3 regions of the Thauera humireducens genome follow, and region 1 is predicted to be linked to each of the others. Evidence: predicted binding sites of a transcription regulator. Region 1 holds the regulator's gene; each other region holds the start of a gene.
What was found. Region 1 encodes HrcA, which represses chaperone genes, less so after heat shock. Its sites were predicted from a motif close to TNTTAGCACTCNNNGNCNNNGAGTGCTAANA; they were not measured.

Region 1 (7,615 bases):
ACGCGGCTGCGCTCGACAGCGGCTGCCGGCGCCGAATCACTGGCTGCCTGCACGTCGCCCTCGACGCGATCCAGACGATCGTCGACGAAATACACGGAAATGACGCGCTGCTCGGCCTGACCGGAGCCCGGCAGGTAACGGTAGACGTAGTCCCAGCGGTCCTTGCGGAACAGGTCGACGACCAGCGGCGAACCGAGCACGAAACGCACTTGATCGCGCGTCATGCCGCGCTTGAGCTGGGCCACCATGTCCTGGTCCACATAGTTGCCCTGGCGAACATCGATACGGTAAGGATTGACGACACCGACCACGGAGTCGAAGGAGCAGCCGGAAATCAGGCTTGCGGCGAGAAGAGCTGCTGGCAGGTAGGGGCGCATGTAGAAAGGTGTCGAGGAGCGTGCGCACGGGGTGCGCGGTTCTCAGGAAAGGGCAAAAAATATAACATAGGGTGACATTACAGGGCGTGCAGACTCGCACGCGCGCCCATACAACGCACATGCGCCAACCCCCACCCATCGAGCCGCCGCCATGACCGACAATTCCAAGAACCTGAAAAGCATCGGCCTCAAGGCGACCTACCCGCGCCTGAAGATCCTCGACCTTTTTCAGAGTTCAGATCAACGCCACCTCACCGCCGAAGACGTCTATCGCTCACTGATGAACGAGGGCATGGACATCGGCCTGGCGACCGTTTACCGAGTGCTGACGCAGTTCGAACAGGCGGGCCTGCTCGAGCGCCACTATTTCGAATCCGGCAAGGCCGTGTTCGAACTCAATGAAGGCGGTCACCACGACCACCTCGTGTGCATGCAGTGCGGCAAGGTCGAGGAGTTCTACGACCCCGAGATCGAACGCCGGCAGAATGCCATCGCCAAGGAACGCGGCTTCTCGTTGCGCGAGCATGCGCTGTACCTGTATGCCGACTGCACCCGCGAGAACTGCCCGGACCGTCCTGCCGAAAGCTGAATACTGAGCCGGAGCCGCCAGGCTCGCTGACCTAACCGCGCTGCCCGAGCATTTCGGCAGCGTGCTCGCGCGTGGTGCTGGTGATGTTGACGCCGCCCAGCATGCGCGCGATCTCTTCCACGCGCCCCTCGCGATCGAGCGGCGTGACCTCGCTGACCGTCTCGCCTGCCTGCTCGCGCTTTGCGATGCGCCACTGCCAGTCGGCGCAGGCAGCGACCTGCGGCAGGTGTGTCACGCACATGACCTGTCGGCCCTCGCCCAGACGGGCAAGCAACTTGCCGACGATCTCGGCCACCCGCCCGCCGATGCCGACATCGACCTCGTCGAAGATCAGCGTCGGCGTCTCCGAGGCACGGCTGGTCATCACCTGGATCGCCAGCCCGATCCGGGACAATTCGCCGCCCGACGCCACCTTGGCCAGGCTGCGCAAGGTCTGCCCCGGGTTGGCCGCCACGCGGAACTCGACACTCTCCACGCCAAACGCACCGGGCTCGCAGCGCTCGAGGGCAACCTCGAAGCGCCCGCCCGCCATCGCCAGCGTCTGCATCGCCTCGGTGATCTCATGCGACAGCACCTCGGCCGCGGGCCGCCGCGCGGCCGACAGACGCTCGGCGGCCGCATCGTAGTCCCTGCGCGCGCGCGCCTCGTCCGCCGCCAGCCGCTCGGGATCCGCGCTCGCCTCGAGGGTCTCGAGCCGCGCCTTCCACTGCTCGCGCAGTTCGGGCAGCACATCCACCCCGACCCGGTACTTGCGCGCCATGTCGGTCACCGCCGCGATGCGGCGCTCGATTTCGTTGAGGCGCTGCGGATCGAGATCGAGCCGGTCACGATAGCGACGCAGCGCATGGAGCGCCTCGTCCGCCTGGATGGCCGCTGACGCCAGCAGTTCGCGCACGTCGCCCAGGGCCGGGTCGATGTCGGCCAGCGACGCGATGCGCGCGTCGAGGTGGCGCAACACCGAGCACACGGCCAGTTCGCCCTCGCCCAGCGTATCGAGCGTTTCGTCGGCGCCTTCCATCAGGCTGGCGGCATGCGCCAGGCGCCCATGCTCGGCGTTGATCTCGGCCCATTCGTCCGCATCGAATGCGAGTTCATCCAGCTCCTGCAACTGCCAGGCGAGCAGTTCGCGCTCGCGCGCGGAACTGGCGGAGTCGTTCTCGGCTTCCAGTCGCAGTCGGGCAAGGCGCTGCCAGTCGCGATAGCGCGCTCCGACCTCGGCGACGAGCGCCTCGGCGCCGGCCTGGGCATCGAGCAGGACGCGCTGCGCATCGGCGCGCAGCAGCGCGTGATGCGCGTGCTGGCCATGGATGTCGGCCAGCCATTCCCCCGCCGCACGCAGCTGCGCCAGCGTCACGACGACACCGTTGATCCACGCGCGGCTGCGGCCGCTGACGTCGATGGTCCGCCGCAGCAGCACGCAGCCCTCCTCCACCGGCAGCGCCTGCTCACCCAGCCACGCCCGCAGGCCACCGCCTTCGGGCAGGTCGAACTCGGCGATCACGTCAGCGCGCTCCCGCCCCACGCGTACCATGCCGGCCTCGCCACGCCCGCCCAACGCCAGTCCCAGCGCGTCGAGCAGGATGGACTTGCCTGCGCCGGTCTCGCCGGTCAGGGCGCCGAAGCCGGAACCAAAGTCGAGCTCGAGTTGATCGACGATGACGAAATCGCGAATGGAGAGGCTTCTCAGCATGGCAGACGAACGGAATTGGGAGGACGGACCGCCGGCGCGGCACGGGTTCAGTTGTGGCGCGGCGTGGCGCTCCAGTGGAGCTTTTCGCGCAGCATCGCAAAGTAGCTGTAGCTTTCCGGATGCAGCAGTCGCAGCGACTGCGCCGAGCGCGTCATGCGCACGACGTCACCGGCGCGCAGATCGAAGCGCGCCTGGCCATCGAAGTGCACGCGCGCGTCCTGCGGCGGCAGCAGTTCGATGTCGATACGGCAATGGTCGGGCAGCGTGATCGGCCGCGCCGTCAGCGCGTGCGGACACAAGGGCACCAGCGCGATGCCCCCCACGCTGGGATGAAGAATCGGCCCGTTGGCGGACATCGCATACGCGGTGGAGCCGGTCGGCGTCGAGACGATCATGCCGTCCGACCGCTGCGTGTAGACGTATTCGCCATCGATCGACAGATCGAACTCGATCATCCGCCCGAGATCGCCCTTGTTGACCACGACGTCGTTGAGCGCCAGCGTGTGAAAGACCCGAGTACCGCCGCGCAGCACCTCGGCATCGAGCATGAATCGGGACTCTTCCGTGTAGCGCCCCGCGATGATCTCCCCGAGACCCCGCTGCGCGTCATTGAGCGCGATGTCGGTCAGGAAGCCGAGGCGCCCGAGGTTGACACCCGCCAGAGGCACGCCGTATTCGACGAGTCGGCGTGCGGTATGCAGCATCGTGCCGTCGCCGCCGATGACCACGGCAAGGTCGGCCTCGCCACCAATGTGCTCGTAGCTCGCGACGGGAAAATCTCCCGCGCCGCCGATGGAACTCGCCGTTCCCTGCTCGATCCACACCATCAGCCCGCTTTCGCGCAGGAAGCGGGCGATCGCCATCACCGACTCGGCGACGTCCGGACTCTGGTATTTGCCGACGAGGGCAAGGTTCCTGAATTTGGCATTCATGGAGGCGGATTAAACCATAACCGGACAGCCCCTTGGCGCCGCTGCGGGCGGCGCTTGCACGAGCGCTGCCCTACTGGCCACCCGCGCCCCACTCTCATAGAATCCGGGCTATATTCCCTGTCAGCCATGAATTCGCTCGACGCCCGCTCCCAGATCCTGCTGAAGACCCTGATCGAACGCTACATCGTGGACGGCCAGCCGGTTGGTTCGCGCGCCCTGTCACGCTTTTCCGGACTGGAGCTGTCGCCAGCCACGGTGCGCAACGTGATGAGCGACCTCGAGGAGATGGGTCTGATCGCCAGCCCGCATACGTCGGCAGGGCGCATCCCGACGCCTTTGGGCTATCGCTTCTTTGTCGATGCCCTGCTGACCGTACAGCCGCTCGAGACCGCCCGCGTCCGCGAGCTGAAAGGGCAGCTCCAGCCCGACCAGCCTCAGCGCCTGATCAACTCGGCCTCTCACCTGCTGTCGAACCTCACGCAGTTCGCCGGCGTGGTCGTGGCGCCGCGCAAGGACGCCGTGCGCATCCGCCAGTTCGAGTTCATCAGCCTGTCCGAAAACCGCATCCTGCTGATCATCGTCACCACGGCGGGTGACGTGCAGAACCGCATCCTGCTGACGCGCCGCGCCTACAATGCGGGCGAACTGAGCGGCGCGGCGAGCTACCTCAACGAACACTTCGCCGGGCTGTCCTTCAACGAGATCCGTCGCCGGCTTGCCGACGAACTGCGTCAGCTGCGCAGCGACATGACCGAGCTGATGACCGCCACGGTGGATGCCGGCAGCGAAGCCGCCGAAGAGACTGCCACCAGCTACGTCATCTCGGGTGAAACCAACCTGCTAGACGTCGAGGACCTGTCCTCGAACATGTCGCGCCTGCGCGAGCTGTTCAAGCTTTTCGAACAGCGCACCGGACTGATGCAATTGCTCGAGCTTTCGAACCGGGCCGAAGGCGTGCAGATCTTCATCGGCGGCGAATCGGGCCTGGCTCCGCTCGATGGCTGCAGCGTCGTTACCGCGCCGTACGAGGTCGACGGCCAGGTCGTGGGCTCGGTCGGCGTCATCGGCCCGACGCGCATGGCCTACGACCGCGTCATCCCCATCGTCGACATCACCGCACGGCTCTTGTCGAACGCCCTGTCCGCAAACGCCTGACCTGCCGGCGCGCATGACGCGACCGGCACTGGAACCACCGCTCAAGGACCCCAATGGCTCGCTACTGGCCCGAACCCGCCTACCAACACGGCACCGCGGCACGCACCGGTGTGCTCCTCGTGAATCTCGGCACGCCCGAAGCCCCGACAGCCGCCGCGCTGCGGCCCTATCTCAAGCAGTTCCTGTCCGACCCCCGCGTCGTCGAGATTCCCCGACTCGTGTGGTGGCCGATCCTGAACGGCATCATCCTCAACACCCGCCCGGCCGCATCGGCCAAGAAGTACGCCAGCGTGTGGATGAACGAGGGCTCGCCGCTGAAGGTGCACACCGAGCGCCAGGCCAAGTTGCTCGCCGGCTACCTGACCAAGGCCGGCCACCCGGATCTCGACATCGATTTCGCGATGCGCTATGGCTCGCCGTCCATCGCCGACCGCCTGCAGGCGATGCGCGCACGCGGCTGCAGCCGCATTCTGGTCGTGCCGCTCTATCCGCAATACTCGGCGAGCACCACCGCGACGGTGGTCGACGAGGTTTCGCGCTGCATGGGCCACATGCGCAACCAGCCGGAACTGCGCTTCGTGCGAAACTTTCACGACGATCCCGGCTACATTGAGGCCCTGGCCCGCAGCGTGCGTGACCACTGGATGAAGAACGGCGAACCGGATCGGCTGGTCATGAGCTTTCACGGTGTGCCGCGCCGCTCGCTCGACCTCGGCGACCCCTATCACTGCGAGTGCCACAAGACCGGCCGGTTGCTCGCCGAGGCGCTCGGCCTGCCGCGCGAACGCGCGCTGGTCACGTTCCAGTCGCGCTTCGGCAAGGCGGAATGGCTCAAGCCCTATACCCAACCCACGCTCGAGGCGCTGGCTGCGCAAGGCGTCGGGCGCGTCGACGTGATCTGCCCCGGCTTCGTCGCGGACTGCCTGGAGACGCTGGAGGAAATCGCCATGGAGTGCCGCGAGGCCTTCCTCGAGCACGGCGGCAAGGAATTCCACTACATCCCTTGCCTCAACGAGAACCACGAGTGGATCGATGCGCTGACCCGCCTGAGCATCGCACACCTCGGAAACTGGCTCGAAATCGGGCGCCCGGACGAGGCTTCGCTGGCCGCAGCCCGCAGTCGCGCCATGGAAAAGGGTGCGACGCGCTGAGTCAGTTGTCGATCAACTGCAGGTCAAGACCGCCCGTTGACGTGAATTCTCCACGCACCGCTGGCGGTCCGTCTTCCGACATCCGTTTCGCCAGCTGAGCCATGCGACGCACGATCACGGTGGTCAGCTGGCGCCGGAAGCGCTCGAGCACTTCTTCGCTGGCCAGCGCGAGCGCCGACGGATTGATCTCGAGGTAGGTCAGTGGCGTCAGCGACACCACCGACATCGAATGCTTGTGCTCGAGGTGATCGAGCCAGGCCTGGGCGCCGAAGACTTCACCATGTCCCAGTTCCATGACCTTGCGTCCATCGACGGACAGCTCCACGCTGCCGTCGAGCACGATGCCGAAGCGTTGATCCGTGCCGCCTTCCCGGACCAGCGTCACGTGCTTGTCGACCTTGCGCCAGCTGCAGATGCGCAGCACTTCCCACAGCTCGACATCCTCGAACTCGGTGAAGAAAGCCACCTTGCGCAAGCGCGCGAAGCGGCTGGTGTCGGGCGGCACGTAGCTGTCGTCCAGGATCTTGTAGCGCACCGCGGCGAGATCCTTCGCAAACTCCGCACCATTGCGATAACGCGAGTAAAGGTCCTTCTCCAGCGCCTTGCGGATCACCGCATCCATCTGCTCGGGCACGTCCGGGTTGAGCTGTGATACGGAAGGCGGATCCGCGTTGATGATCTTGTAGACCAGCTGCGCGGGGTTGCTGGCGCGGAACGGCAGGCGCCCGGTCAACAGGTGGAACAGCAGGACGCCGAGCGAGTACAGGTCGGTCTTCTGGTTGAGCGGATAGCCCTTGATCTGCTCCGGGCTCATGTAGGCCGGCGAGCCGACCCCCATGATGAAGGTCGAATCGGTGTCCACCTTCTTGTTGATGTTCATCGCCAGGCCGAAGTCGGTGATCTTCACGTTGTCCTGATCATCGACAAGGATGTTCGCCGGCTTGATGTCCCGGTGCACGATGCCCTGCCGATAGGCATGATCGAGCGCCATGCAGCACTTGAACACGATGCCGATGGTGCGATGGATCGGCAGCAGGTTCTCGAAGCTGCAGTAGCGTTCGAGCGAGCCGCCGGGAAAATACTCCATCACCACGTAGGCCTGCGTGGTCTCGATCGACGCGTCGAAGATGCGGATGATGTTCGGATGGTTCAGGCGGCTCGACACCGCCTCCTCGGCCTTCAGCAGCTTCAGCAGGCGACGGTTCCACTTCGCCTCGTCCTTGATCTTGTCGTCGAAGCGGACGTGCTTGAGCGCAACGGGCTCGGGATAGTCGGGGCTCTCCGCCAGATAGACGATCGCCGTCGCACCGCGTCCGATCTCGCGCACGATCCTGTACTTGCCGATCCTGTCCGGGGTTTCGCTCATTGCGATCGAGACGGCGATCAGACACCGCCGTTTTGCTTAGAAGTCGCCTGATTGTGGCACGAAGTCGCGCCCGCCGGCACTGCGTTCCAGCGGGCGCGGGCATGTCTCGATTGTTCCACGCACAGCGGCATGCCTACAATCGACCACCCCCGCAGCCTGCCGTGCTGCGCCGCCCCAGGAGCTGCGCTTGAGCGAACCCATCGACCTGCTGATTCACCCGCGCTGGACCATCACCGTCGAACCGGCCGGTGCGCCCCTCGAGGACCACGCGGTCGCCATCCGCGACGGCCGCATCATCGCCGTCCTGCCCATGGACGAAGCCCGTCTTCGATTCCAGCCGGGCGAGACGGTCGAA
Region 2 (7,615 bases), 630 kb from region 1:
GACAACGCCGTGTTCTACTACTCCCCCAATCTGTCCGGCTTCCAACTGGCTGCTGGCTACTCGACCCGGCGCGAAGGTCAGGAAACGCTCGAGAACGACAACGACCAGAGCGTCTTCTCGGCGGGCCTGAGCTACGCCAACGGCCCGCTCAAACTGGCGCTTACCTATGATCAGCGCAATGTGTCCGACCTTGCCGAAGGCCCGGGTACCGATGATGTGAAGAACATTGCACTCGGCGGCAGCTATGACTTCGGCGCCCTCAAGGTGCATGCAGGTTTCGGGCAACTGAAGAACGTCGGCTTCGATAAGTCGGCGCAAACCGAGAAAGCCTGGCTGATCGGCGCATCGATGCCGATCGGCAAGGCGGGCGAGTTGATGGCGACCTACCAAACCGCAAGCGAAGACCTCAACGTCAATGCTTACGGCACGCGTTTCGACGACGACGTGAAGGGCATCAGCGTGGTGTATAGCCACAAGCTCTCGAAGCGCACCAAGCTCTATGCGTATGCCAGCCAGTACAACGATTCCGTGCTGGACGCCGCCAAGGACAAGCTGGGCGACAGCACCGAGTTTGCGCTCGGCATCAATCACAGCTTCTGATCGAAAGATCTGAAACCACGACCACCGCCCTACGGGGCGGTTTCTTGTATGCAGTCGCAGTAAACGACAAAACGGGAGCCGAAGCTCCCGTTTTTACTTTCAAACCTGTCGATAAGACAGATTAGAAGCGGTGACGCACGCCCAGGTTGAAACCCTTCTGGTAGCCTTCGCCGCCGTTGGTGGCGTCGCCAGAGCTGGCCAGCAGGACGTCATCCTTGTTGTTGATGTCAGCGTAGACCGTGTAGATGTCGGTACGCTTCGACAGCGCGTGGGTGTAACCCAGGGCCCACTGACCAACCTTGTAGTCGTCGCCAGCGAAGTCGTACTTGCCCGACACGTAGGAAGCCATGACCTTGCCAGCAGCGCCAACCGGAGCGGTCACGCCGAGCATCCAGTACTTGGCCTTCTCGTCGTCGCCCAGACCGGTGAACTCGGCGTCGTACTTGTTCTGACCATACATGGCCGAAACCTTGGCCACGCCGAAGTCATAGGCGGCAGCCAGATCCCACACCTTGTTCTTGCCGCTCGCGCCTTCAACCTTGACCTGGTGGTAGTTGGCAGCCAGCGACAGCGGGCCGTTGTTGTACATCGGGGAGATGCCCCAGACGCGTGCATCACCGTCGTTGTCGATGTTTTCTTGATCGTTTGCTTGGGTCGAGTAAGCAGCGATCACGGTCAGGCCCGAGAAGTTCGGGGAGATATAGACAAGAGCGTTGTCCAAGCGACCCGAGTTGGTCTGCTCGTAAACGTTCGAGATCTTGCCGACGGTGCCGTCACCGAACGGATCGTAAGCGCCGTGAAGCATGTTCTGCATGTGGTACTGACGACCCACGCGAACTTCACCGAAGCCACCAGCCAGCGAAACGAAGGACTGACGACCGAAAGTCTTCTCACCTTGGGCGCTGACACCACGATCGGCAAAAAAACCTTGTTCCAGCACGAAGCCAGCCTTCAGGCCATTGCCCAGGTCTTCGGTGCCGCGGAAGCCGAGGCGGCTGCCGTTGGCAACGCCGGAGTCGATTGCAGTCTTGCTGCCGACGCCGTCAACGAAGTGGTCGCCACGGTAGCTGAAGCCCATGTCCACCAGACCGTAGATGGTCACGTTCGACTGAGCGAAGGCCGGAGCCGAAACCAGGCCGGCGACAGCCAGCGCGATCAGTTTCTTCTGCATGTGTTTCTCCTCAAATATGAAGTTGAGACCTTGGCATGTGCCTCGGCCCTACTCACCTCTCTGGCGAGAAGTTGGAGCGATTCTGCAAACCCGCCGCGCCCCTTGCAAGCCCGGCAGCGCTAAAACACCACATTCGGAGGATTGTTGTTGCAGTCGTGCAACAGATGACAACGCCAATGGCACCTGCCTGCGGGAATCGCAGCCGGTGCCGTCGGGCGGGGTTGAGCCCCTGACAATGGGATACCCGCATGCCCGAACCCACGTACGATCGGGAGGGAGCGCCGTGTATCAAAGACGGAACTCAGACCCGGCTTAGCACTCTGATGCCCCGAGTGCTAATATCTGAGCGCAAGGAGGACACAAGCCTATGTCTCAAGCCCTGACGTTCCCCGTTCCCGCCGCCGGCAGCCTGGATCAGTACATCCAGAGCGTGAATCGCATGCCGATGCTGAGCGAGCAGCAGGAGGTGGAACTGGCGACGCGGCTGCGCGATGACGGCGATGTCGATGCTGCCCGCCAGTTGGTCATGTCGCATCTGCGCGTGGTGGTTGCGATCGCTCGTGGTTATCTGGGTTACGGCCTGCCGCATGCCGACCTGATCCAGGAAGGCAACATCGGCCTGATGAAGGCCGTGAAGCGCTTCGACCCGACGCGTGGTGTGCGTCTGGTTTCGTTCGCGATCCACTGGATCAAGGCCGAGATCCACGAGTACATCCTGAAGAACTGGCGGCTGGTGAAGATCGCGACCACCAAGGCGCAGCGCAAGCTGTTCTTCAACCTGCGGGGCATGAAGCAGGACAGCACGACGCTGAACCCGCTCGAAGTGAAGTCGATCGCCGCCCAACTGGGCGTGAAGCCGGAAGAAGTCGTCGAGATGGAAACCCGCCTCGGCGGTCGCGACATTCCGCTCGAGGGCGGCAACGACGACGATGACGAGCGCTTCGCGCCCATCGCCTACCTGCCCGACCCGCACGCCGAACCTTCGGAAGTGCTGGAGCAGACGCAGCTCGCCCATCTGCAGGACAGCGGCCTGCGCAACGCGCTGGCCAGCCTGGACGACCGCAGCCGCGCCATCGTCCAGCGCCGCTGGTTGAGCGAAGGCGACAGCGCCACGCTGCACGAACTGGCCGCCGAATACGGCGTGTCGGCCGAACGCATCCGCCAGATCGAGGCCAAGGCCATGCAGAAGATGCGCGGGATGCTGGCGGCGGTCGCCTGACCCGACGGCCTCGCACACAAGCGGAAACGGCAACCGGGAGGTTGCCGTTTTGCGTTTACGCGGCCGCCGTGTTCATGCGGCCCTTGTCACAACCGGCCTGCGTCACTTCCCTGCCAGCAGCGCCTTGATGTCCGCCGCGATGACTGCGGGCTCCTCGGCATGTTTCACGTACAGGCGCAACCGGCCCTGCGGGTCGAACACGTAGGTGCCAGCCGAGTGGTCGATGGTGTAGTGCCCGGTCAGGTCGCCGCTCTTGCGGTAGAAGACGCGGAAATCCTTGGCCACCTCGGCGATCTTGTCAGGTGTACCGTACAGGCCGAGGAAGCGCTTGTCGAACACCGGCACGTACTCGGCCAGCAACGCGGGCGTATCGCGCTCGGGATCGACGGTGATGAAGATCACCTGGACCTTGTCGCCATCCGGGCCGAGTTGCCGCATGACTTCGCTCATGCCCGCCAGCGCGGTGGGGCAGACGTCCGGGCACTGGGTGTAACCGAAGAAGATCGTCACCACCTTGCCCTTGAAGTCCGCGAGCGTACGAGCCTGGCCGTGGTGGTCGATGAGCTGCAGCGTCTTGCCGTACTCGGCGCCGGTGATGTCGGTGCTGCGGAAGATTGGCTCGGGCGGGGTGCAGGCTGCGAGCGTGGCGACTGCGAGTGCCATTGCCGCGGCACGGGCAAGGCGGGAAAGACAGGACATGCGGGAGAAGCGGAACGACATCGGGCACCTCATGCTGCCGGTTGAATCAGCGCCCGATGATAGACGCTTGCGACGCGCGCAAACACCGCCTGCGTCAAGGCGCCGCAGTCACCCGCCGGTCACCACGGCAGGTAGTGGTCGACCAGCAGCGCCCCGAACAGCCCGAACAGATAGGCAATGGAAAAGCGGAAGGTGCGTCGCGCCAGCGCATCGCTGTAGTCGCGGTACAGCCGCCAGGCGTAGCGGATGAACTGCAAGCCGAGCGCCACCGCCACGCCCAGATAGAGCGCGCCGCTCATGCGCGTAGCGAAGGGCAGCAGCGTGACGCCGAACAGGATCAGCGTGTACAGCAGCACCGACAGGCGGGTGAATTCGGCGCCGTGCGTGACCGGCAGCATCGGCAACCCGGCGCGCGCATAATCGGCGGTCCGGTACAGAGCCAGCGCCCAGAAGTGCGGCGGCGTCCAGGCGAAGATGATGAGGAACAGCAGCAGCGCGTCGGCGCTGACCTCGCCCGACACCGCGGCCCAGCCCAGCACAGGGGGCATGGCGCCGGAGGCGCCGCCAATCACGATATTCTGCGGCGTGCGCGGCTTCAGCAGCACGGTATAGACGACCGCGTAGCCGACGAAGGTAGCGAGCGTCAGCCACATCGTCAGCGGATTGACCATCTGGTGCAGCAGCGTCAGGCCAGAGCCGCCGAGCACGCCGGCGAACAGCAGCACCTCGGGCGGCGACAGCTCGCCGCGCGGCAGCGGCCGGGCCCGGGTGCGCGTCATGCGGGCATCGATCTGCTGTTCGATCAGGCAATTCATCGCTGCCGCCGCACCGGCGACGCAGGCGATGCCGACCGTCGCGGCGAACACCGTCATAGCGTCGGGCAAGCCTTCGGGCACGGCGAGGAACATGCCGATCACCGCGCAGAACACGATCAAGGTATTCACCCGCGGCTTGGTCAGCACGTAGAAGGCGCGCATACGGCTGGCGCGGGCGGCATCCAAAGCGGCGATTTTCATGATCTCCCCTCCTCGATCGCCATCGTCAGCGGCGGAGCCGCCCGACGCTGCGGCGCGACGGATGGCAGGGCGCGCGGCGCCCCCAGCCGGAAATTGACCCACACCATCACAAACACCAGCAGGGCTGCGCCAGCGTTGTGCGCTGCGGCCAGCGGCAGGGGCAGCGACAGCAGCACGTTGGCGACGCCGAGCCCGACCTGCAACGCCAAGGCCGCAAGCAGCGCGACGCCGACATCGAGGGTGGCGCGCCGCCGGCACAACGCGCCGCCGAGCAGCAACAGCGCGCCCCCCGCGACCAGCGCACCGATGCGGTGCGACCAGTGGATGGCGGTGAGTGCGGCGTTGGACAGCAACTCGCCGTCGGCCGTCATGCCGAGTTCGCGCACGACGTGGAAGGCGTTGGCATAGTCGGCGTCCGGCGCGAAGCTGCCGTGACAGGTCGGGAAGTCGGTGCAGGCCAGCGCCGCGTAGTTGGTGCTGGTCCAGCCGCCGAGCGCGATCTGCGCGATCAGCAGGACGAAGGCCAGTCTGGCGCCCAACTGCAGACGGCGCGTCGACCGACCCGCATGGGATAACGATGTCATCGGCTGCACGGCACCCGAGGCGCGCAGCGCCAGCCAGGCCAGCAGCGCCAGCGTCGTCAGTCCGCCCAGCAGGTGTGCGGTGACGATGGCGGGCTTCAGCAGCAGGGTCACCGTCCATTTGCCGAGCAGTCCCTGGAAGATCACGACCCCGACCAGCGCCAAGGCCACAGCCGGCGCAGCACGTGGATTGTCGCGCAATCGCCAGCCCAGCACCGCGAGCGCGATGATCAGCAGGCCCAAGCTGGCAGCGAGGTAGCGGTGGATCATCTCCTTCCACGCCTTGGGCAGGCTGACGGGGCCGTCGGGCTCCGCGGCATGCACGTCGCGGATCACGTCGGCGGCATGCGCCGGCGTGAGCTTGCCATAGCAACCGGGCCAGTCCGGACAGCCGAGCCCGGCATCGGCCAAGCGCACATAGGCGCCGAACACCACGACGACGAAAGTCAGCAGCAGCGCGCCGAGGGCCAGGCGCCGATACAGGCGCAGGCCGCGACTCACGGCCGCCCTCCCCGCCCCAGCGCCGAATACTTCAGCAGCCGTTGCAGATCCTTGGTCAGCGCGCGCGCCGCCACCGTCGCATCGGCCTGGTCGTCGAAACGCATCATGACGTTGCCCAGCGGATCGACGAGATGAATGGTGCCAGGCGCCCACTGCGGCAGGGTCGCGAGCCACGCCGCATCGGCACGGGCAATCCGCAGCTCGTCGGCCACCGACGCACCCGGCAGACGATCGGCTGGCGGCTCCACACCATCGCTGACCAGCCACAGCCGGCCAACCCGCTCCATCTCCTTCGCCTGGGCGATGCGCGCCTGGCGCGACACGTACAGCGCCCGCGCGCAGGCCGCATCGCAGGCGGCGGGCGCGGCCACCACCAGCGTCCAGCGACCCTCGAGTTCGCCCCGCGTCAGTACCGGCTGGCCCCCAAGCCCGGACAAGCCGCTCTGCGGCAAGGGCGTCAGCGACAGCAATTCGCCGTTGTTCACCCGCCCCTGCGGCTGCCACACGTAGAACATGAAGTAGGACGCCAGCACCGGCAGCACGCATACCAGCGCCAGCAGCAGCAAGGTGCGGCGCGCCCGGCGTCGGCGCACGGGCGGCGGCACGGGACCGAGGGGCTCAGTGCCCGGCGAAGCGAGGGTTCCGCTGCTCATGATCTCTCCGAGAAACAAGGTGCCAGACATATGCGAGGGTGAGCACGGCCGCGAGCGCCGCGAGCGCATACCACTGGAAGGCGTAGCCGCGATGACGCTCGATGCCGGCCGACGGCAACGGCCAGTCACGCACCAGGCCGTCATTCACGACCGTGGTCTGCAGCACAATCCAGGGCGCGACACAGGGCGATGCTGCGGCGGCGCCCTGCGCAGGCAGCGCCGTGGTGCTTGCGCCTTCTGTCGTCGCCCCTTCGGTCATCGCACTGCCCACGCCGTCGGCCGCTGCCGTCACAGGGCAGCGCGCCAGCCCCAGGCCGGACGCCGCCGCCCATTGGGCCAGATCGAGCACCTGCACCACCTTGTCGCCACTCGACTGGTTCGCGCGCGCCAGGGTGAAGGGCGAGGCTTCAGGTCGGTGCAGCCGGCCCTCCAGTCGAACCGGTCCGCGCGCAACCGACACGTCCGGCACCGCGCGGCGGTCCGGCCCCACCGCGATCCAGCCACGATTGACCACCACCACGCCCGAGCCGTCGGCAAGCTTCAGGGGCGTCAGCACGTGATAGCCGGCCTGCCCGGCATGGGTGCGGTTGTCCAGCAGGATCGTTGCCGCCGGCAACCACTCGCCCTCGAGCAGCAGGCGCTGGCCCGGCCGCAACCCCGCTCCGTCGGTGCCGGCCGCCAGCGGCGCGGTGGTCGTTGCACGCACGGCAGGCCGCGCTGTCGCGTCGTCGAGCAGCGCCTGCAACGCGGTCTTCTCCTGCGCGCGGCGCAATTGCCAGTTGCCGAGCGACACCGTGAGGGCGACCACGAGCACGCCCGCCAGCAGGGGCAGCAGCATCCGCAGGCGTCCCGTTGCCCGGCCGCTCACGAGCACGCCTCCTCCGTTTGGTGCGCCCCATCGACGCGGCTACACTGCAACGAAACCCCGGGGAGAACCGTCATGCGCATCGTCGTCATCGCCTTCCTGCTGATGATCGTGGCCAGCCTGGCCTCGGCGCTGTTCCTGCTGATGCGCGACCGCGACGCGGCAGGCGGCACCCGGGTCGCCCGCGCCCTGGCCATTCGCGTCGGCCTGTCGCTGACGCTCTTCGCCCTGCTGATGGCCGGCTTCGCCACCGGACTCATCGAAGGCAGGCTGTAGGCACATGCGGCGGTCACGTCCCGTCTCCCCGTTC
Region 3 (7,615 bases), 1.8 Mb from region 1:
GATCGGTCTCATGCAGCGCAAGATCGGTCTGCATCTTCAGGCCGGTCAGCGGCGTGCGCATCTGGTGCGCGGCGTCGGCGATGAAGCGCTGCTGCGCCTGGAGGTTCTCCTCCAGCCGCGCCATCATGTCGTTGAAGGCGATGATCAGCGGACGCACCTCCTCGGGCACGCTGGCCGGCGGGACGGGCGACAGATCGGTCGGACGCCGGCGGCGGATCAGGCTCTGCAAGCGGTTCAGCGGGGCGATGCCGCGCGACAGGCCCACCCATACCAGCACCACCGCAAGCGGGATGATCGCGAACTGCGGCAGCAACACCCCGGTCACGACGCGCGACGCGAGGTCGCTGCGCTTGTTGCGCGTTTCGGCCACCTGCACCAGCACCAGGGGCGATGCGTCACCCTCACCCGGACGCAGCAGACGATAGGCAACACGCGTCTCCTCACCGTGGATGATCTCGTCGCGGAACAGCACCTCCTCGCCCACCGGACTGACCAACTGCTGCGGTCGCGGAATCTCCGGGTCGCCAGTCAGTGTCACGCCCTGCTCGTCCGCCACCTGAAAGTACAGCACGTCGTCCTGGTCGGCACGGAACAGCGCCCGCGGCGGTGCCGGGAAATGCACGACGACCTGGCCGTCGGCGAGCGTCACTAGGCGCGAAAGCGCACGCACGCTGTCGGCCAGTGCAAGATCGTAAGGCTGGTTCGCGATGTTGTCGGCGACGTTGTGGGTGACGATGATCGAGATCGGCCACAGGAACAGCAGCGGCGCGAGCATCCAGTCGAGGATCTCGCCGAAGAGCGAATTCGGCGGCCCGGTGCGCCTGGCGCCGGGCGCCACCTTCTCAGGCTTTCGTCGCCGGGACCGCATCCGAGTTTTCCAGGCAGTACCCCAGCCCGCGAACGGTCACGATCCGCACCCCACTGGCCTCCAGCTTCTTGCGCAGGCGATGGACATACACCTCGATGGCATTGCTCGAGACCTCTTCGCCCCATCCGCACAGATGGTCCACCAACTGGTCCTTGCTGACGAGGCGCCCGACACGCAGCAGAAAGACCTCCAGCAGCCCGATCTCACGCGCGGACAGCTCCAGCACCTGTCCATCCACCTTCACCACGCGGTCAGCCTGGTCGTAGGACAGCCGTCCCAGCTCCAGGCAACGCGCCTGCCCGGTGCCGCGGCGCGTCAGCGCCCGCACCCGCGCCTCGAGCTCCGGCAGCGCAAAGGGCTTGGTCATGTAGTCGTCGGCCCCGGCATCGAGACCTCGCACCCGGTCATCGACGCCGTCCTGCGCAGTCAGGATCAGCACCGGCAGCGCCGACTTGCGCGCGCGCAGCCGCTTGAGCACCTCGATGCCCCCCAGGCGCGGCATGCCGAGGTCGAGAATGAGCAGATCGTAAGGCTGCGAGGCCAGCGCCGCATCGGCCTCGACGCCGTTATCCACGTGATCTACCGCATATCCGCTGCGCTTGAGGGCACGACCAATGCCGTCGGCGATCACTGGGTCATCTTCGGCGAGAAGAATGCGCATGAAATTCCGGATGTAAGTTACGTGTAAGCGGTCGCGCCTAGCATCGGTCCCGCTGTTCTCCTTTTGCTCGGTCATCGGAAGCGCGCCAGCACGGCTTGCGCGCTTCAGGGAGCGGCCTGCTCAAGCCGTCGCCGCTCCCTGCCGACTTTTCTCCGACCGCCCTTGCCTCTTTCCCTGCGCAGATCACGTGCCGGACGAGGTCGTCGATCGTCCCAAGTCCCGAAGATTATCCCACGGTTTGCGCAGCCTTCCGTGATCGCTGCGCGCGGCCCACCGAGGACCAACACGCGTCGCGTGAACGACTCGCGTGAACGACAAAAGCCCCGCTTGCGCGAGGCTTTTGTCTTGAAGCCAGTGCAGCCCCGATGAACCGGGGCTGCGGACCGGGCATTACATGCCCATGTCCATGCCGCCCATACCACCCATGCCGCCCATGCCCGGCATGCCGCCGGCCGGCTTGTCTTCGGCCAGCTCGCCGACCATGCAGTCGGTGGTGAGCATCAGGCCGGCGACGGACGCGGCGTTCTGCAGCGCGGTGCGGGTGACCTTGGTCGGGTCCAGCACGCCCATCTCGACCATGTCGCCGTACTCGCCGGTCGCAGCGTTGTAGCCGAAGTTGCCCGACCCCTCGACGACCTTGTTGACCACCACCGAGGCTTCGTCACCGGCGTTGGCGACGATCTCGCGCAGCGGCTGCTCCATGGCGCGCAGCACGATCTTGATGCCGGCGTCCTGGTCGTGGTTGTCGCCCTTCAGGCCGCCCAGGTTGGCGCGGGCACGCAGCAGCGCAACACCGCCGCCCGGGACGATGCCCTCTTCCACTGCAGCGCGGGTGGCGTGCAGGGCGTCTTCGACGCGGGCCTTCTTTTCCTTCATTTCGACTTCGGTCGCGGCACCGACCTTGATCACGGCCACGCCACCGGCCAGCTTGGCCACGCGTTCCTGCAGCTTCTCGCGGTCGTAGTCAGAGGTCGCTTCCTCGATCTGCACGCGGATCTGCTTGACGCGAGCTTCGATGCGCTCGGCCTGGCCAGCACCGTCGATGATGATGGTGTTTTCCTTGCCGACTTCGATGCGCTTGGCCTGGCCCAGATCTTCCAGGGTGGCCTTCTCCAGCGTCAGGCCGACTTCCTCGGCGATGACCTGGCCGCCGGTCAGGATGGCGATGTCTTCCAGCATGGCCTTGCGACGGTCGCCGAAGCCCGGGGCCTTGACGGCGCAGGTCTTCAGGATGCCGCGGATGTTGTTCACCACCAGGGTGGCCAGGGCTTCGCCTTCGACGTCTTCGGCGATGATCAGCAGCGGACGGCCGGCCTTGGCGACTTGCTCCAGCACCGGCAGCAGGTCACGGATGTTCGAGATCTTCTTGTCGAACAGCAGGACGAAGGGGTTGTCGAGGATCGCAACCTGCTTGTCCGGGTTGTTGATGAAGTAGGGCGACAGGTAGCCGCGGTCGAACTGCATGCCTTCGACGACGTCGAGTTCGTTCTGCAGCGACTTGCCGTCTTCGACGGTGATGACGCCTTCCTTGCCGACCTTGTCCATCGCGTTAGCGATGATGTCGCCGATGTCGCTGTCGGAGTTGGCCGAGATCGAGCCGACTTGGGCGATTTCCTTGTTGGTCGAGCAGGGCTTCGACAGCTTCTTCAGCTCGTCGATGGTGGCGATGACGGCCTTGTCGATGCCGCGCTTCAGGTCCATCGGGTTCATGCCGGCGGCGACGAACTTCATGCCTTCGCGCACGATCGACTGGGCCAGCACGGTAGCGGTGGTGGTGCCGTCACCGGCGATGTCCGAGGTCTTGGAAGCGACTTCCTTGACCATCTGCGCGCCCATGTTCTCGAACTTGTCCTTCAGTTCGATTTCCTTGGCGACGGAGACACCATCCTTGGTCACGGTCGGGGCGCCGAACGAGCGCTCCAGCACCACGTTGCGGCCCTTCGGGCCCAGGGTCACCTTGACTGCGTTGGCGAGGATGTTGATGCCGGCGACCATGCGTTCGCGGGCGGAATCACCAAACTTGACTTCTTTAGCTGCCATTCTTCAGAACTCCGTAAATGTTTCGGTTAGCGTTTCAGGGATTGGCGGAGGCTCAGGCCTCGACCACGCCCATGATGTCTTCCTCGCGCATCACGAGGAGCTCTTCGCCTTCGACCTTGACGGCCTGGCCGGCATACTTGCCGAACAGCACCTTGTCGCCCACCTTGACGGCCATCGGACGCACCTTGCCGTCGTCCAGGATCTTGCCGTTGCCGACGGCCAGCACTTCGCCCTGATCGGGCTTCTCGCCGGCGCTGTCCGGGATCACGATGCCGCTGGCGGTCTTGCGTTCGGCTTCCAGACGCTTGACGATCACGCGATCGTGCAGGGGACGAATCTTCATCGAGTTCTCTCCTATCTACGGTTCAACTGTTTGGGTTGATTGAGTTGCGGGCCGGGCCCGCGGATAAATTCGCAGTCTGCTTCTGCGCGGCGATATCGCTATCGCACGAAGCTTGTTAGCACTCACTGCCAACGAGTGCTAATAATAGGGACGGGTTGGGGGGATTTCAAGGGTGCTTCGAACTAAAAAGTTTTCAGGTCATCTGCTCGGGCTGCTGTCACTGTGTGTGACCCTGCTGAGCCCGTGCGCAACGGCCAGCGGCACACCGTGGCAGGGCGCCGCGTTCGAAGGCGATCGCGCCAGCCTGGCGCGCCTGGCGGCGGCGGGGGCCGAAGTCGTTCGCGTCTATCGGCAGGCCGACGCATGGGTGCTCGACGAAGCCCAGCGGCTCGGCATGAAGGTGGTGATGGGTCTGTGGCTGGAACACCCGCGCCACGGCTTCCGCTACGACGACCCGGCCGCGGTGAGGCGACAGGAGGCGGCCGTGCTCGACTTCGTCGCGCGCCATCGTCACCACCCCGCCCTGCTCGCGTGGGGCGTTGGCAATGAGGTGGAGACCGGCGTGACCGACCCGATGCCGCTGTGGCGCGAGGTCGACCGCCTCGCCGGCCTCGTCCGGCGGGTCGATCCGGCCCATCCGACGATGATGGTGGTCGCCGACACTGGCATGGACGCCTTCCGCGCCCTTGCCGGGTGCTGCCCGAACGTGGACCTGCTCGGCATCAATGTCTATGCCGGCGCGGTGTTCGACCTGCCGCAGCGGCTGCGCGCCGCCGGCATCACGAAACCAGTGGTGGTCGCCGAACTCGGCCCCCTCGGCCAGTGGCAGGCCGGGCGCAAACCCTGGGGCGCGCCAGTCGAACTGACCAGCACCGAGAAGGCGCGCTTCTTCGTGGACGCCCTCGCCTTCCTGAAGACGCACCCTCAGATTCGCGGTGCATTCCCCTTCCTGTGGGGTGCAAAGCAGGAACAGACGGGCACCTGGCACGGACTACTGCTGGCCGACGGCAGTGCCACGGCGATGAGCGACGCGGTGACCACCGCCTGGGGCGGGCAGCCCGGCACGCCGGCGCCGGTCGTGCGCGGCATCGGCATCGCCGCCGACGTCTTCGCGCCGGGGGCGGAGGTATCGGCCGGCATCGACGCCGCGGCCTCCGACGGCACACCCCTGCGCACCGAATGGCAGGTGCTCGCCGAAGCCACCGACCTGCGCAAGGGTGGCGATGCCGAAACGCCACCCGATGCCGCCGACATCCGCGTGCTGCATGAGGATGCTTCCAGCGTTCGCTTCATCGCTCCCCCACGGCCAGGCCCTTACCGCCTGTTCATCACCGTGCGCGACCGTCACGGCAAGGCGGCCACCGCCAACCTGCCCTTCCTGGTGCGCTGAACACGCGTTGCATCCCGCCTCGCCTCGCGCGGTCTATGATGGCGCAAGAAGAACAGCAAGGTCCTGCAGATGCACGTCGCCCCGCTGCCGCCGGAACGCCTCCGTACCGTTTGCGACCCTTCTTCCCTCGGGTTCTCATCCACCGCCGAGATCGACGACGCCGACGTCGGCTTCATCCATGCCCGCGCGATCGGTGCGATCCGGCTCGGGCTGGACATCGAAGGCCCCGGCTACAACCTCTTCGTACTCGGCGACACGGGCAGCGGGCGGCACGACATCGTCGCCCGTCTGCAGGAGAACCAACGCCATCGCGGCGCGCCGCCGGCGGACTGGTGCTATGTCTGGAACTTCGCCCAGGCCTCGCAGCCGCGGCTGCTGCGCCTGCCCTGCGGGCGCGGCGCGGGCTTCCGCAGCGACATGGAGCGCTTCGTCGAGGAACTGATGCCTGCGATCGGCGCGGTGTTCGAGAGCGACGACTACCGCAACCGCATCGAGGCCTTGCAGGAAGACGCCAAGCAGCGCGAGGAGGCCGCCCTGCGCACACTCGGCGACGAAGCGCAGAAACTGGGCATTGCCCTGCTGCGCACGCCGCACGGCTTCGCTTTCCTGCCGATGAAGGACGCCGAGAGCACGCTGTCGCAGGATGAGTTCGAGAAACTGCCCGAGGCGCGGCAGAAGGAACTGGGCGACAACATCAAGCTGCTGCACGAACGCATGCATCGCCTGATGGGTGGCGACTTTCCGCGCTGGCGGCGGGAGCTGCAGAACCGCATCCGCGACGCGGGACGCGACGCGCTCGGCGTGACCGTACGGCACATGATCGAGGAGCTCAAGCCCGCCTATGCCGACCTCCCCGAGGTCAGCGCCCACCTCGACGCGGTCTTGCAGGACATCATCGCCAGCGGCGAGTCGCTCCACGCCGCCCCGCACGCCGACGAGGATGCGGACACCGTCACCTACTCCGGCACGATCACCGTGCAGCGCTATCTGGTGAACCTGCTCGTCGAGAACCCCGCCGACGGCACGCGACCGGTCGTATGCGAGGACCATCCGACCTTGCAGAACCTCGTCGGCCGCATCGACCACCTCGTGCACATGGGTACGCTGGTCAGCAACTTCACGCTGATCAGGGCCGGCGCCCTGCACCGCGCCAACGGCGGCTTTCTGGTGGTGGACGCCGTCAAGCTGCTGTCCCAGCCCTTCGCCTGGGAAGGCCTGAAGCGCGCGCTGAAGTCGGGGCGACTGCGCATCGAGTCCCTGTCCGAGCTGATCGGCGTCACCGGCTCGGTGCAACTGGAGCCCGAACCGCTGCCGCTGGACCTGAAGGTCATCCTGATCGGCGAGCGCCTGATCTACTACCTGCTCACCCAGTACGATCCGGAGTTCGCGCCACTGTTCCGCATCAATGCCGACATGGAAAGCGAGATCGTGCGCACGCAGGAGAACACCGCAGCCTATGCGCGCCTGATCGCCGGCCGCGCCCGGCACGAGGCCCTGCCCCCGCTGTCGGCCGCCGCCGTGGCGCGGCTGATCGACGATGCCGCGCGCCAGGCGGGCGACGCCGAGCGCCTGAGCGCGCGCACCCAGGCCCTCGACGACCGCCTGCGCGAAGCGGCGCGTTTCGCCACCGCGGCGGGCAGCCCGCAGATCGAGCGCGAACACGTGGAGGCGGCCCTCACCGCACACCGCCAGCGCCACGAGCGCATCCGCCTGCACTACCAGCAGGAGATCCAGCGCGGCCAACTGCTGGTCGACACCGACGGCGAGCACGTCGGCCAGGTCAATGGCCTGGCGGTGATACCGCTGGGCGAAGACAGCTTCGCCCATCCGGTGCGCATCACGGCCACGGTGCGCGTGGGCGAAGGCGAAGTGATCGACATCGAGCGCGAGGCGGTCCGATCCACGCCAAGGGCGTGCTGATCCTGTCGTCCTTCGTCGCCTCGCGTTTCGGCATGACCCTGCCGCTGTCGCTCAAGGCGAGCCTGGTGTTCGAGCAATCCTACGGCGGCATCGAGGGCGACAGCGCCTCGCTGGCCGAACTCGCCGCGCTGCTGTCCGCACTGGCAGGCGTGCCCGTCCGTCAGTCGATCGCCGTCACCGGATCGATCAACCAGTTCGGTATCGTGCAACCGGTGGGCGGCATCAACGAGAAGATCGAAGGCTTCTTCGACCTGTGCGCGGCGCGCGGCCTGACCGGCGAGCAGGGCGTGCTGATTCCGCACGCCAACGTGTGCCACCTGATGCTGCGCGAGGACGTCGTCGTCGCCGTACGCGACGGCCGCTTCCGGATCTGGGCCGTGACCGACGTGGATG

Region 2: rpoH (RNA polymerase sigma factor RpoH) is a predicted target of HrcA. The motif match lies at 2,082-2,112, and genes of this name have one in related genera.
Region 3: groES (co-chaperone GroES) is a predicted target of HrcA. The motif match lies at 4,026-4,056, and genes of this name have one in related genera.

The regions. Positions count from the first base shown of each region.
Region 1 is NZ_CP014646.1:417,038-424,652, reverse strand. Features, by position in the region: gene AC731_RS02005 (outer membrane protein assembly factor BamE) at 1-377, opposite strand, end outside; gene fur (ferric iron uptake transcriptional regulator) at 529-966, shown strand; gene recN (DNA repair protein RecN) at 998-2,656, opposite strand; gene AC731_RS01990 (NAD kinase) at 2,704-3,588, opposite strand; gene hrcA (heat-inducible transcriptional repressor HrcA) at 3,715-4,743, shown strand; gene hemH (ferrochelatase) at 4,797-5,894, shown strand; gene AC731_RS01975 (serine/threonine-protein kinase) at 5,896-7,260, opposite strand; gene AC731_RS01970 (TRZ/ATZ family hydrolase) at 7,448-7,615, shown strand, end outside.
Region 2 is NZ_CP014646.1:3,955,706-3,963,320, reverse strand. Features, by position in the region: gene AC731_RS18385 (porin) at 1-600, shown strand, start outside; gene AC731_RS18380 (porin) at 722-1,771, opposite strand; gene rpoH (RNA polymerase sigma factor RpoH) at 2,139-2,990, shown strand; gene AC731_RS18370 (SCO family protein) at 3,093-3,710, opposite strand; gene cyoE (heme o synthase) at 3,809-4,705, opposite strand; gene AC731_RS18360 (COX15/CtaA family protein) at 4,702-5,787, opposite strand; gene AC731_RS18355 (hypothetical protein) at 5,784-6,440, opposite strand; gene AC731_RS18350 (SURF1 family protein) at 6,406-7,308, opposite strand; gene AC731_RS18345 (DUF2909 domain-containing protein) at 7,381-7,581, shown strand; gene AC731_RS18340 (cytochrome c oxidase subunit 3) at 7,615-7,615, opposite strand, start outside.
Region 3 is NZ_CP014646.1:2,197,093-2,204,707, forward strand. Features, by position in the region: gene AC731_RS10375 (sensor histidine kinase) at 1-868, opposite strand, end outside; gene AC731_RS10380 (response regulator transcription factor) at 843-1,529, opposite strand; gene groL (chaperonin GroEL) at 1,920-3,569, opposite strand; gene groES (co-chaperone GroES) at 3,622-3,912, opposite strand; gene AC731_RS10395 (glycoside hydrolase family 2 TIM barrel-domain containing protein) at 4,085-5,302, shown strand; gene AC731_RS10400 (AAA family ATPase) at 5,372-7,222, shown strand; gene AC731_RS20245 (S16 family serine protease) at 7,216-7,615, shown strand, end outside.